2 regions of the Azospirillum terrae genome follow, and region 2 is predicted to be linked to the other one. Evidence: riboswitches for the same ligand, from Rfam matches in the RefSeq annotation. Region 2 holds a riboswitch; the other holds the start of a gene.

Region 1 (6,974 bases), on a different contig from region 2:
TCAAAGAAACCCACGAACCGCCGCAAAACGCCGATGAAACACCGGCGGTCGCGAATGAAACATGGCGTTTCAATGCGCCATCAGCGCCGGCACGTGCATGTGCTGAAGTACGGTGCGGGTGGCACCGCCCAGCACAAGTTCGCGGAAGCGCGAGTGCCCATAGGCCCCCATCACCAGCATGTCGGCGCCGACATCGCGCACGCAGGTCAGAATCACCTCGCCCACATCGCCGTTGGCGATGTTCGACTGGTGCCACGTGCGCACGCCGTGCCGCTCCAGGTACACCATGACGTCGCGCGCGGTGTCGGTGGTGTGGCCCGGCGGGTCGACCGTCAGCACCGTCACCTTCTCCGCCGCCTGGAGGAGGGGCATGGATTCGCGCACCGCCCGCACCGACTCGCGGGTGTTCTTCCAGGCCAGCATGACGTGGCGGCCGAAGCTCTCCGGCATCCCGTCGTAGGGCAGCACCAGCGTGGCGCAGGCGGCCTGCAAGGGCAGGCGGTCGGGGACGTGCAGCAGCACGCGGTCCTCGATGTGCGCCGGGTGCGACTGTGTGACGATGGCGAGGTCGGCGTAGGCCGCCCGCGCCGCCAGCAACTCGACGTGGTCGCCCTCGTCCACCGTCCAGGAGTAGGAACAGTCCTTGAGCGCCTGGCGCGCCTCCTGCTCGACCTGCACGGCCTTTTCGCGGGCAATCGCCGTCGCCTCGGCGATGTAGCCGTAGGATGCGGCTCGGCCGGTCGCGGCGGCCGGCATCGACACCGGGGTCGCGATGTACAGCACCTCGACGAACGCGTCGAAGCGCTTTGCCAGCGAAACGGCCACCTCCAGACGGGCGGAGTGGCGGTCGTCGTTCGCCATGTGCAGCAGGATGGTCTTGATGGTCATCGGTTCGCTCGCGTTGGCCAGCCCCGGCGGGCTCCTCTCTAGGTAACGCCCGCCGAGGCCGAATGGCAACGGGGCTACTTCAGCGTAACCGCATAGGCGTCCGCCGGCAGCGCCTGCTTGATCAGCCCGCGCGCCTTGAGGAACTCGGCGAAGCGGGCGTAGCGCGCCGCGTCCAGCGCCGCCGGGCTGTGCGAGAAGCGCGGCAGCGTGTCGGCCCAGGCGCGGCGGTTCAACTCGTCGTTCAGCTCCGGCCGGTCCTTGGTGAAGGCGGCGTGCGCCTCCTCCGGGTGGTTGAGGATGTAGAGCGTGGCGCGCTCGACGGCCGCCAGGAACTTCGGGAAGCGCGGGTCGGCCGCCTGCGCCTTGTTGGCGACCAGGATCAGCTCGTCGTAGGCCGGCACGCCCTCCTCCTCGGGGTAGAAGGCGCGGCCGGGGTGCTTCTCGATGGCCATCTGGTTGAGTTCGAAGTTGCGGAAGGCGCCGATCACCGCGTCGACCTGACCGGACAGCAGCGACGGCGACAGCGAGAAATTCACGTTGACCAGAGTCACGTCCTTGATGCTCAAGCCCGCCTTTTCCAGCATGGCGCCGAGCAGCGCGTCCTCGAACCCGCCGACCGAGAAGCCGACCTTGCGGCCCTTCAGGTCCTTCACCGACTTAACCGGCCCATCCGCCAGCACCACCAGTGAATTGAGCGGAGTCGAGACCAGCGTGCCGACGCGCACCAGCGGCAGCCCTTCGCCGACCTGCACCTGAAGCTGCGGCTGGTAGGACACCGCCAACTCGGCCTTGCCGGCGGCCACCAGCTTGGGCGGGTCGTTGGGGTCGGCGGGGGCAATCAGCGTCACTTCAAGGCCGGCCTCCTTGAAGAAGCCCTTCTCCTGCGCCACCACCAGCGGCGCGTGGTCGGGGTTGAGGAACCAGTCGAGCAGCACGGTCAGCTTGTCCTGCGCCACGGCGGGCAGGGAGGTCAGCAGCCCGGCGGCCAGCGCCGCGGCGGCGAACGGGAACTTCATCGGCTCAGTCCTTTTCATCGAAAGCATGGGAATCGGGAAGCCACGGCAGCGCGCGCTTCAGCAGCGCGTCCGTGACCGTGTAAAGCGCTACCGCGAACGCGCCGAGCACGAACAGGGCGGCGAAGAGGAGGTCAACCTGCATGCGCGCGTTGGCGTGCAGCATCAGATAGCCGAGGCCGGCGGACGAGCCCACCCACTCGCCGATCACCGCGCCGATGGGCGCCACCGCGGCGGCGACGCGCACGCCCGACGCCAGTGCGGGCAGGGCGGCCGGCAAACGGATGTGCCACAGCGTCGATGCGCCCGACGCGCCCATGGTGCGGGCGAGGTCGAGCCAGCCCGGCTCGGTCCGCCGCAGTCCGTCGAACAGCGCGGTGGTCACCGGGAAGTAGATGACCAGGGTCGCCATGGCGATCTTGGACACCATGCCGTAGCCGAGCCACAGCACCAGCAGCGGCGCCAGCGCGAACACCGGGATGGCCTGACTGACCACCAGCAACGGCATCAGCCAGCGCCGCGCCCCGCGCACGCTGGCCAGCAGGATGGCGCTGGCACCGCCCAGAACGACGCCCAGCGCAAGGCCTGTCAGGATCTCGGCCAGGGTCGTCGCCGCGTGCTGCATCAGCAGGCCGGCGTTGCGCTGCATGGCGTCGGCGACGGCCAGCGGGCTCGGCAGGATGTAGCGCGGCAGCCCGGTCGCCCACACCAGCGCCTGCCATGCCGCCAGCAGCACGGCCAACGTGACGAGGGCCCGCAACGCCCTCATGACGCCAGCCTCCGCAGCAGCTCGCCCTGCATCGCCAGCACCGCCGGGTCGTCCGGGGCGCGGGGCGGCGGGCCGGGCGGCTCCAGGGCCGGGCCGATGCGGGCCGGAGCGCCGCTCATGACGTGCACGCGGTGACCGAGGCGCAGCGCCTCCAGCGGGTCGTGGGTGACCAGCAGCACCGTGCGCCCGGCCAGCAATTCCGCCGCCAACTCCTGCAAGCGCAGCCGGGTGATGGCGTCGAGCGCCGAGAACGGTTCGTCCATCAGCACCACCGGGCGCCGCTCCATCAGCGTGCGGGCCAGCGCCACGCGCTGGCGCTGACCACCGGACAGCGCCGCCGGCCGGTCGCCCTCGCGCCCGCCCAGCCCGACACGCTTCAGCAGGCCGCGTGCCTCGTCCAGCAGGGCCGGCGTGCGCCGCTCGCCGCGCAGCTTGGCGCCCAGCAACACGTTGCCGAGCACGCTCAACCACGGCAGCAGCAAATCCTGCTGCGCCATGTAGGCGACACGGCCGGCCAGCGGTTGGCCGTCACCGGCGGTCACGGTGGTGGGCGGCTCCGGTTCGGCCAAGCCGGCGATCATGCGCAGCAGGGTCGTCTTGCCGACGCCGCTCGGCCCGAGCAGCCCGGTCACCGCCGCCGGTTCCAGGCGCAGGTTCAGGTCTTCGAACAGCGGAGCGCCGCCGTAGGTCAGGCGCGCCGCGGCGATGGTGACGGAAGTGGGGGCCGGGGTTTCGCCCGGCTGAACGATGGCGTGCATGGCTCACTGGTCCCTACGCCGGTGCGAACCGGATCAGGTTCCAGGGGTCGTCCCGATCATAGGACCTCTCAGCCGACAGCCGGCTCCCCCCAGTGAATGGCGTGAACTATGGCAACTCGTTGCAGTGCGGGCAAGCGGCGTGCTCGGTCGACGGGTCCGTGCCGGCTATTTCCAGCAGCAGCTTGGTGAGGATCGCCTGCGCGAAGGCGTCGAAACCGTCCGCCACGACGATGAAGGCGCCGGGGCCGCCGATCACGTTGTTGCGGTAGTACTGGTCCAGGTCGCGCGGCGGCTCGCCGCCCCACGGGTTCGGGCGGTCGTTGACGATGGGCAGGCCATTGATGGTGATGCCCTTGGCGACCAAAGCGTCGCGCACGGGAAGCAGCGGCGGGCCGCTGTTGTTGGGGCCGTCGCCGGACACGTCGATCACCCGCCGCGTGCCCTCGTAAGCGCTGCCTTCGAACAGGCCGGATGCGGCGGTCAGCGCCATGCTGATCGATGTCCAGCGCTCCCGCCCGATGCCGGCTTCCGCAAGCCGGTCGGCGAAGGCGGCGATGGCGTCGCGGCTGTCGAGCAGGGTCCAGCCGATCACCGTCTGTTGGTAATGGTCGCCGGCCCACTCCATGTAGACCACGGCAATGCGGCCGTAGGGGCCGGAGCGGATGGCGTCGATGACCTTGGGGTTGAGGAACGCCTGGACGTAGCCGCGGCGCTGCAACTCCGCCTCGTCCGGGTCGATGCTGCCGGAAACGTCGATCGCCAGCACCAGTTCCAGGTCCACCGGCACGCCGCCGGCCACCGCCCGGCCTGGCGGTGCCAGGATCAGGAGCAAGAGCAGCGCGGCGAGTGTGCGAAGCAGCATCGGCATGCCCAACAAGAAAGGGCGCCGTTCGGCAGCGGCAAGGGCAGGGCGTGTGCGTTGACGGACGCGCCGCGGCGGCCCACCTCTACGGGGCATGGCACGACGTCCGCTTTTCCTTGGCAGCGAGGTCTATCGCGGGTCGAGTTACGGCCCGAAGCACCCGCTTGCCATCCCGCGCGTCTCGACGACCTTCGACCTCAGCCGGGCGATGGGCTGGCTGGACATGGAGTCCTACATCGAAACCCCACCGGCCACGCCGGACGCGCTGGCGCGCTTCCACCACCGCGACTACATCGCAGCCCTGGCCCGCGCCGAGGCAGAGCAACGCGTCGATGCCGATACGGCGGCACGCCACAACCTCGGCAAGTTGGAGAACCCCATCTTCCCGGAGATGTACCGGCGTCCGGCCACCGGCGCCGGGGCGGGCATCCAGGCGGCACGCCTGCTGCTGGAGGAGCCCGGCATCGTCTACAGCCCGGCCAGCGGCACCCACCATGCTCGGCCCGGCCGGGCCAGCGGGTTCTGCTATCTGAACGCGCCGGTGCTGGCGATCCTGGAACTGCTCGATGCCGGTGTGGAGCGCGTCTATTACGTCGATCTCGATGCCCACCACGGCGACGGCGTCGAGGAGGCGTTCGCCGGCGACGACCGGGTGCTGACGCTGTCCGTGCACGAGCGCGGGCGCTGGCCCTTCACCGGCAGCGCGGAGGAGCGCGCCGGAGCGAATGTACGCAACCTGCCGGTGCCCAAGGGGTTCAACGACAGCGAACTGGACCATTTGGTGGAAACGGCGATCCTGCCACTTGGCCACCGGTTCCGGCCTGAGGTGGTTGTGGTGCAGAGCGGCGCCGACGCCTTGGCCGACGATCCGTTGAGCAAGCTGGAACTGTCCAACGGTGCGCTCTGGCGGGCCGTGGGGGCGCTGGTCGGGCTGGCACCGCGGGTGCTGGTGGTGGGCGGCGGCGGGTACAACCCGTGGTCGGTCGGGCGTTGCTGGGCCGGCATTTGGGCGGTGCTGAACGGGTTCGACCCCATGGCGCCTCCGACGCACGCCGCGGAGTCCGTGCTGCGCGCCCTGACCTGGCACCGTGGCGCCGGTCGCAACCCGCCGGAGCACTGGTTCACCACGCTGGTCGACGTGCCGCGGCCGGGACCCGTGCGCGAGGAAGTGCGCCGTGTCGCCTCTCTGACACTGGAGCCATAATGTCGTATTCCAAAAATGACATTCGATTATTCACTGAACAGTCCGAAATCGCAGCGCAGCGAGTTGACCTTGATTAAATATCGGCATTATCTTCCGTGAAGTGCACAAATGCGTCACGCTATGGTGCGGGACTTTGACGGAGCGCGCGGTCCGGGATATGTCGAACACGACCCTGCTTTTGATCGCCATTGCCGCGATCATGCTGGCGGCGCTCCCGGTGGCCGCGATGATGAAGGATTTCCTGCCGGGCATGCTGGAACGCACGGCTGGCCTCGAGCAGATCGAAAACCGCATTTACGTCCTGCATTCTGAAGCGCACGACCTGCAGGACCGCGTCAACGCCTCGGTGGCGCGGCGCAACCAGCAATCCTCCGAGAAGCACCGGCTGGAAAGCGATATCCGCAAGATGGAGAAGGCCATCACCGATCTGGCCGACCAGCCGCCGCTGTTCGTGCACGAGGTGGGCGAACCGGCGGCCCACGCGTCCAAATACACGGTGAACATATCGCGCGAGGCGGCGGCGGCGCAGGCCCGCGCCAACGGCGAGCGGGCGCAGGCCAACCCGATCTGGCGCTACAACAACGTGGCCGAGGTGTGGGCGACCAGCTTCGAGGACGCCAAGCAGCTGGTCGAGACCGCGTTCCCCTTCAAGCTCGGCTTCCAGAAAAGCTTCCAAAAGGGCGGCAGCGCGTCCGAAAAGATGGTCGCCGAAGCGCAGGCGAGAGCGCAGGCGGAAGCCAAGGCGGCCTCGCAATGATGCTGAATTTCCTGATCGTCCTGATCATCATCGCGCTGGCCGCGTGGCTGGGCAACACGCTGATGGCGCTGGAGGCCATCGTCGGGCAGTCGCGCAACCGCGTGAAGGCGGCGCGCGAGTCGATCTCCAAACTGGAATCCACCCTCAAGCGCCTCCAGCGCGAGGAGGAAAACGCCAACAAGGAAACCGACGGCCTGTTGAACGAGATGATGGCGTTGCGCAAGAAGCAGGCCGAGGTGCAGCAGAAACTGAGCGAGGAACAGGGCAAACGCCGTCCGCGCCTGCTGATCCTCAGCGACCGCCGCAATCCCGGCGACAAGGAGTGGCTGGTGAGCGTGTCCAACGCCCAGATCCGCGAAGTGGACGCCAGCCACCCCCTGGCTGCGGAGTGGGCGCGCGGTCGCGAGTATCTGGTGTGGGCGGAGACCGACCGCGACGCCTCCGAACGCGCGCTGCGCCGCTTCAGCGCGCGGCCGGGCTATGCGATCCGCAGCGTGACCCCGGTGAAGGAAGACCTGTACCCGAGCGGCCGGAAGACGTCGTAAGGCGCTGGACAGCGCGGCGCCGCGCGGGCAAGGTCGCCCGCACTGGATTCCCCTGGAATGGTTCCTAACGATGATCGGACGCCTCTTGAGCCGCTTCGTCCTCTGCTTCTCCGTCTTCCTGGCTGCGGCGCCCGGACCGGCGAACGCGCTGGAGCAGTTCCAGCGCTCCTCGCTGACG
Region 2 (6,974 bases):
ACCGACGACGTGGCCCCGGCCGACCGCCGGCTCTATTCGGTGCGCGACGTGACGGCGACGGTGGAATCGCTCGACCTCATCACCGCGTCGATCCTGTCCAAGAAATTGGCCGCCGGGCTGGATGGCTTGGTCATGGACGTGAAATTCGGCTCGGGCGCCTTCATGACCACGCTGGACGCCGCCGAGGCCCTGGGCGAGAGCATCGTCACCGTGGCGACCGGCGCCGAGTTGGTGGCCCGCGCGCTGCTGACCGACATGAACCAGGTGCTCGGCCGCACCGCCGGCAACGCGCTGGAGGTGCGCGAATCGCTGGCCTTCCTGCGCGGCGAGCCCACCGACCCGCGGCTCTATGACGTGACGGCGGAGCTGACGGCGGAGCTGCTGGTCGTGGGCGAGCTGGCGACGGACGTGGCCGATGGCCGCCGCCGTTTTGACGCGGCGATCCGCAGCGGTGCCGCCGCCGAGCGCTTCGCCCGCATGGTGCGGACGCTGGGCGGCCCCGCCGATCTGCTGGAGGCGCCGGACAAGCACCTCGCGTCCGCCCCCGTGCGGCTGGCGGTGCACGCGCCGCGCTCCGGCGTGGTGGCGGCCATCGACACGCGCGCGGTCGGCATCGCCGTGGTGGCGCTCGGCGGCGGGCGCGCCAAGGTGACCGATCTGGTGGACCCGGCGGTCGGCCTGGACGCCGTCGCCGGCCTCGGCGAGGTGGTGGATTCGCAGCGCCCGCTGGCCGTCGTGCACGCCCGCAGCACCGCCGACGCGGAGCGCGCCGCCGCCGCGCTGCTGGAGGCTTTCACCATCGCCGACACCGCCCCGGAGCCCGGCCCGCTGGTGGCCATGAGGATCTGACGACGGTATGAACTTCAACCTCCGCGGTATCGCACTCATCGTCACCGCGTTCGCGTTGTTCTCCGTCGTTGACAGCCTGATGAAGCATCTCACCGGCACCTACCCGCTGGTGCAGGCGATGTTCTTCAACGCGTGCTTCTCGCTGATCCCCATCGCCGGCTTCGCGCTGGCGCGCGGCGGGCCGCGGATGCTGGCGACGCGGCGGCCGAGCCTCCAGCTCGTGCGCGGGCTGACCGGCTCCGCCGCCGGACTGGGGGCGTTCTTCGCCTTCCAGCGCATGCCCTTGGCCGACGTCTACGCCATCCTGTTCTCCTCGCCCCTCATCATCACCGCGTTGTCCGGGCCGCTGCTGGGCGAGCGGGTCGGGTCGCGGCGCTGGGCGGCGGTGCTGCTCGGCTTCACCGGCGTGCTGGTCATGCTGCGCCCCACGCAAGCGGTGGTGAACGTCGGCGCGCTGGGCGCCCTGGTCAGCGCGGTGTGCTTCGCGCTGTCGGCGCTGATCGTCCGCCGGCTGGGCACCGCGGAGACCGCACCCTCCTGGCCGTTCTACGGCAACCTGCTCACCGCGACGATGCTGGCGCCCTGGCAGCCCACCGTCTGGGTGACGCCCCGGCTCGCCGACCTGCCGCTGATGGCGGCGACCGGGCTGATCGGCGGCACGGCGCTGCTCTGCCTGCTCTCGGCCTTCCGCATGGCGCCGGGGGCGGTGGTGGCGCCGTTCCAGTACACGCAGATGCTCTGGGGCGTGCTGTACGGCGCGGTCATCTTCGGCGACGCGCCGGACCCGTCGCTGGCGCTCGGCGCCGGTATCGTCATCGCCAGCGGCCTGTACGTGCTGCGCGCCGAGACCCGCGCCAGAAAGAGGCAAGCTTGACAAGGCGGTCGGGCTTGCCGATTCTCGCGCTCGTACGGCTGGGGTGCCTGTCCGTCGGGACAGGCTGAGAAACTACCCATCGAACCTGATCTGGGTCATGCCAGCGAAGGGAGCCGACCGTCCGAGGCCCGCCCTCGTACGGCGTTTCCCCGCCGGCGAGGAGGACATCCATGCGGCGGTTTGCGATTCCCATCCTGTCGATTCTGCTGGCGCCCCCCGCGCTCGCCGATTCCCTGAACGTGCCGGTGCTGGTCCCCCTGACCGGTTTCCTGTCGCTGGAGGGCACCAGCCAGCGCAACGGCGCGCTGCTGGCGCTCAAGGAGGCCCCCGCCGGCCTGCCCGTGACGTCCGAGGTGGTCGACACCGGCACCTCCCCCGAAGCCGCGGTGACCGCGCTGGAGCGCGCCGCCGGCAAGCCGGTGACGGCGGTGGTGGCCTCCATGCTCGGCACGCAGATGCTGGCGATGCTGCCGCTGGCGAAGGATTACAAGCTGCCGCTGGTCACCGTGTCGGGCACCGCGGCGATCACCGAGCAGGGCAACCCCTGGGTCTTCCGCTTCTTCCCCGGCGACGCCGTGACCAAGGCGGCGCACGCCCGCTATGTGGTGGAGGAACTGGGCAAGAAGCGCCCCGCGGTGATCTACCAGACCACGGCCTACGGTCAGGGCGGCAAGGCGCATCTGCTGGAGCGCTTCAAGGCGCTGGGCGCCACCCCGGTGTTCGAGGAGGGGGTGGACACCTCGGCCAAGGACCTGCTGCCGGTGATCGCCAAGGCGCTGGCCGCCAACCCCGACGTGCTGGTGCTGCACCTGCACTCCGCGCCCACCGCGCTGTTCATCCGCCAGGCGGCGGCGCACGGCGTGACCATCCCCATCGTCGCCGGCTCCGCCATGCACCAGCCGAGCACCGCGGCGCTGCTGGAGCCCGCCGAGCTGAAAGGCGTGTGCGCCGAAACCGCGGCTTCGCCGGTGTCCGGCGGTTCTCCCGAAGTGGAGGCGTTCACCGCCGCCTACCGCCGCGCCTTCAACGCCGAGCCGGACGCCTTCGCGCTCGGCCAGTACGACGGCGTCAAGATGGTGCTGGACGCGGCGGCCAAAGGCGCGCGGACGCCGGAGCAGGTGCGCGACGCGCTGTCCAAGGGCGCGTACAAGGGCCTCGCCATGACGTACGCCTCGGACGGCAAGGGCAACATGGCGCACTCCGCGGTCATCGTCTGCTACGACGGCGCGTCGCGTGTGCCGAAGCTCGTCAAGCGCTACGACAACGTGACGGGCGTGGTGAAGTGACGGTCCTGCAACTCCTCGTCAACGGCGTGGCGCTCGGCGCCGCCTACGCGCTGGTGGCGTTGGGGTTCGTGCTGGTGCTGAACGCCACGGGGGCGGTCAACTTCGCGCACGGCGATCTGGTCATGGCCGGCGGCATGCTGGCCGTGGCGCTGGCCCCGCATCTCGCCTCCCTTTGGCCGGCGCCGGGCTTGGCGCTGCTGCCGCTGGTGCTGGTGCTGATGGCCGCCCTGGGCCTCCTGGTGTCGCTGCTCGCCTATCTGCCGCTGCGCGGCCGGCCGCCGGTGTCGGTGTTCATCAGCACCATCGCGGTCGGCATCATCCTGCAAAACGGCGCCAACGCGCTGTTCGGCGGCGAGCCGCGCGCCGCCCCGCCGCTGCTGTCGGGCGGCACGGTCGCTCTCGGTGGGTTGGTGGTGTCCGTGCAGTCGCTCGCCATCGTCGCCGTCGCGGCGCTGCTCATCGGCGCCCAGCAGTGGGTGTTCGCCCGCACGCAGTTCGGCCGCCGCCTGCGCGCCACGGCACAAGACCCGGAGATGGCGCGCGCCTGTGGCATCCCCGTCACCGCCATGATCCTGGCGACCTTCGCGCTGGGCACGGCGTACGCCGGGGCGGCGGGGCTGCTGCTTGCCAACCAGTTCTTCGTGACGCCCAGTGCCGGCGGCGACCTGATCCTCAAGGCGTACATCGCCGTGACCATCGGCGGCTGGGGCTCGGTGCCCGGCGCGGTGGTGGGGGCGCTGCTGATCGCGCTGTTCGAGGTCGGCGTGTCGTCCGTGCTGTCCTACCCGGTGGCGCTGGGAGCGCTGTACGCGACGCTGCTGCTCATCCTGGTCGCCCGCCCGCAGGGCCTGTTCGGCGAGGCGGCCCGGCGCCGTGCGTAACGCGCTGGCACTCGCCGCCCTGGCGCTGCTGGTGTACGCGTTGCTGTACGCCTCCCCTTATGGCCTGCGCGTGCTGACCGTGGCGGGGGTGTACGCGTTGGCGGCGATCGGCTTCCAGGTGGTGTTCGGGCTGTCCGGCGCCCTGTCGCTGGCGCACGGCGCCTTCTTCGGGGTGGGGGCGTACGCCACGGGCATTCTCGGCAGCCAGTTGGGCTGGAGCTTCCCGGCGACGTTCCCGGTGTCACTGGCGCTGCCGGTGCTGCTGGCGCTGCTGGTCGGGCTGCCGGTGCTGCGGCTGGAATCGCACTACTTTGCGTTGGCGACGCTGGGCATCGCTCAGGTGGTCCTGCTGCTGGCGATCAACGCGCCGGACATCACCGGCGGAGCGAACGGCTTGCCCGGCGTACCGGGCGTCGCGGCGTTCGGCATGGACGTGCCGCGCGGCCTGCCGCTGGCCGCCGTGGTGTGGGGTTTCGTGACCCTGGGCGGACTGCTGGCGTGGCGGCTGGCGCGCGGGCGCTGGGGCCGGGCGCTGATTCTGCTGCGCGACGACCCGCTGGCCGCGGCGACGCTCGGCCTCGACGTTGGGCGGCTGCGCATGCAGGCGTTCGCGTTCAGCGCGCTCTACGCCGGAGCCGCCGGGGCATTGTCGGTGCACACGCAGCGCGTCGTCTCGCCGGAGGTGCTGGAATTCCCCGTCATGGTGTCGATCCTGACGATATCCGTGGTCGGCGGCCGCGGCCGGGTGGCCGGCGCGGTGCTCGGCGCCTTGCTGCTGATCCACCTGCCGGAATGGTTCCGTTTTCTGGAACGCAGCTACCTGATCCTCTATGGCGCCGCCCTGTTGGCCGCCATCATCCTGGCGCCGCACGGGTTGACCGGCCTGCTCGACCGCCTGCTGCCCGCCAAGCCCCGGTCCCTGCCTCCGCCGGCACCGCTGCCGGCACGCCCCGTCACGCATGGTCCGGTGCTGCGCGTCGAGGGACTGGAGAAGGCGTTCGGCGGCGTGCGGGCGGTGGACGGCGTGTCGTTCACGCTGGAGTCCGCCCGCATCACCGGCCTGATCGGCCCCAACGGCTCCGGCAAGACGACGCTGATCAACCTCGTGAGCGGTCTGGAGCGCCCCGACGCCGGCCGCATCGATCTTCTGGGGCATCCACTGGCCGGCGCCCGTCCCGACCGCATCGCGCGGGCCGGCGTTGCGCGCACCTTCCAGTCCGCCGGCTTGCCGGAGGAGTCGGCCGTCCTCGAAGCGGTCGCCGCCGCCCGGCTGGAGCGCGATTCCTCGGCAACCGCGGCCGAGGCCCACGCCCTGTCCGTGCTGGCCCGTCTGGACGTGGCGAACAAGGCGCAGGACCGTTGCGGCGGTCTTCCAGCCGGCCTGCGCCGCCGCGTCGAACTGGCCCGCGCGCTCGCCCGCCAACCCCTGGTGCTGCTGCTCGACGAGCCCGCCGCCGGGCTGACCGACGCCGAAAAGGCGGAACTGGCCGGCCACCTGCGCGCCGTGGCGGGGGAGGGCGTCGCCGTGCTGGTGGTCGAGCACGACATGGGCTTCCTGCTGCCGCTGGCCGACCGCGTGCTGGGGCTCGACCAGGGGCGGGTGCTGTACGACGGCGACCCGGCCGGCGTGCCGCACGACCCCGCGGTGGTCGCCGCCTATCTTGGTTCACCCGCATGACCGACCTTCTGCGCATCGACGCTCTGTCCGCTGGTTACGGCGGCTCCACGGCGTTGCACGGCGTCACCCTGACGCTGGCCCCCGGAGAGGCCGTGGCGCTGCTGGGCGCCAACGGGGCCGGCAAATCGACGCTGCTCAAGGCGGTGCTCGGCCTCGTGCCGTCCACCGGGCGGGTGACCTTCGACGGCGTGGACCTGACCGGCCTGCCGCCCGAGCGGCGCGTGCGCCTCGGCCTGGGCTATGTGCCGGAGGGCCGGCGCGTCTTCCCCGGCATGAGCGTGCGCGACAATCTGGAAGTCGCCAGCTTCGCCCCTGCCGCCCCGCGCCGCGCGGCGCTGGAGCGCGTCTTCACCCTGTTCCCGCAACTCCGCGCCAAGTCGGCCGAGCGGGCGTGGCGGTTGTCCGGCGGGCAGCAGCAGATGCTCGCCATCGGCCGGGCATTGATGGGCGCGCCGCGCCTGCTGCTGCTGGACGAGCCGTCGCTCGGCCTGTCGCCCAAGCTGGCCGGCGACATGTTCGCCGCCGTGCGCGCCATCGCGGAGGCCGGCACCGCAATCCTGATCGCCGAGCAGAGCACCGCCCGCGCGCTCGCCGTTGGCCGGCGGGCGGTGCTGCTGCGCCTCGGTTCCGTCCTGTTCGAGGGGCCGGCCGACACCTTGCCGCCGGATGCGCTCCGCGCCGCTTTTCTGGGCGATCCCCTTGCCGATGGCGGAGCGGGCCGATAGGGTCCGCGGCGCCTTTCCCACGGACTTGCCCGATGACCGTCAAAGCCCCGATCCTCGCCCTGCTGGCCGGCCTGCTGTCGTCCACGGCCTTCGCCAAGGAGACGCCCCGCGCACCGCTGCCGGCGCGCAAGCCGGCCCCGGCCGCCGAGGCTCCTGCCCCCGCGCCCGCACCTGCACCCACACCCGCTCCGGCGCCGGGCGAGCCGCCCAAGGCCACCGAGCAGTCCGCCGCCGCGCTAGCGCCGCAGGGGGAGTGGCGTGTCGGCCCGGTCAACGCTCTGGACGGCAAGTTCGCTTATTGTGTGGCGGAGAACCACTTCGTCAGCGGCCACGGCCTGATCATCGCCCGCAACCCGCCGGGCGAGCTGAACATCGTCGTCGCCATCCCCGGTGCCCAGTTGCCCAAGAATCAGCGCTGGGAGGTCAAGGTGCAGGTGGACGACACGCCGGCCCGCGACCGCACCGCGGTGGCGATGCAGTCGGACTTGCTGGTGGTCCCGCAGGGCAAGGACGACGAGCTGTACACGCAGCTCCAGCGCGGCCGGCAACTCGTCGTGCAGTCGGCGACGGACCGCGTCGCCTTTCAACTGAAGGGCACCGGCAAGGCGCTGATCGACCTCAAGGCCTGCGCCGAGAAGGCCAGACCCGCCGAGCCGCCCGCCGCCAAGCCGGCCCCCCAAG

The links. Region 2 has a riboswitch for thiamine pyrophosphate ahead of ACSVDD_RS17555 (ABC transporter substrate-binding protein). Riboswitches for the same ligand answer to the same signal wherever they lie in the genome.
Region 1: it holds a riboswitch for thiamine pyrophosphate, as region 2 does, so the genes downstream of both, ACSVDD_RS02200 (ABC transporter ATP-binding protein) here and ACSVDD_RS17555 (ABC transporter substrate-binding protein) in region 2, are expected to answer to the same signal.

Annotation. Positions count from the first base shown of each region.
Region 1 is NZ_JBPXMR010000001.1:475,375-482,348, reverse strand. It holds gene ACSVDD_RS02215 (universal stress protein) at 70-888, opposite strand; gene ACSVDD_RS02210 (ABC transporter substrate-binding protein) at 963-1,904, opposite strand; gene ACSVDD_RS02205 (ABC transporter permease) at 1,909-2,670, opposite strand; gene ACSVDD_RS02200 (ABC transporter ATP-binding protein) at 2,667-3,428, opposite strand; TPP riboswitch at 3,421-3,528, opposite strand; gene ACSVDD_RS02195 (DUF1194 domain-containing protein) at 3,535-4,290, opposite strand; gene ACSVDD_RS02190 (acetoin utilization protein AcuC) at 4,385-5,494, shown strand; gene ACSVDD_RS02185 (hypothetical protein) at 5,652-6,251, shown strand; gene ACSVDD_RS02180 (hypothetical protein) at 6,248-6,796, shown strand; gene ACSVDD_RS02175 (DUF192 domain-containing protein) at 6,867-6,974, shown strand, end outside.
Region 2 is NZ_JBPXMR010000006.1:187,150-194,123, reverse strand. It holds gene deoA (thymidine phosphorylase) at 1-849, shown strand, start outside; gene ACSVDD_RS17560 (DMT family transporter) at 857-1,723, shown strand; TPP riboswitch at 1,753-1,852, shown strand; gene ACSVDD_RS17555 (ABC transporter substrate-binding protein) at 1,894-3,009, shown strand; gene ACSVDD_RS17550 (branched-chain amino acid ABC transporter permease) at 3,006-3,890, shown strand; gene ACSVDD_RS17545 (branched-chain amino acid ABC transporter ATP-binding protein/permease) at 3,883-5,568, shown strand; gene ACSVDD_RS17540 (ABC transporter ATP-binding protein) at 5,565-6,293, shown strand; gene ACSVDD_RS17535 (hypothetical protein) at 6,326-6,974, shown strand, end outside.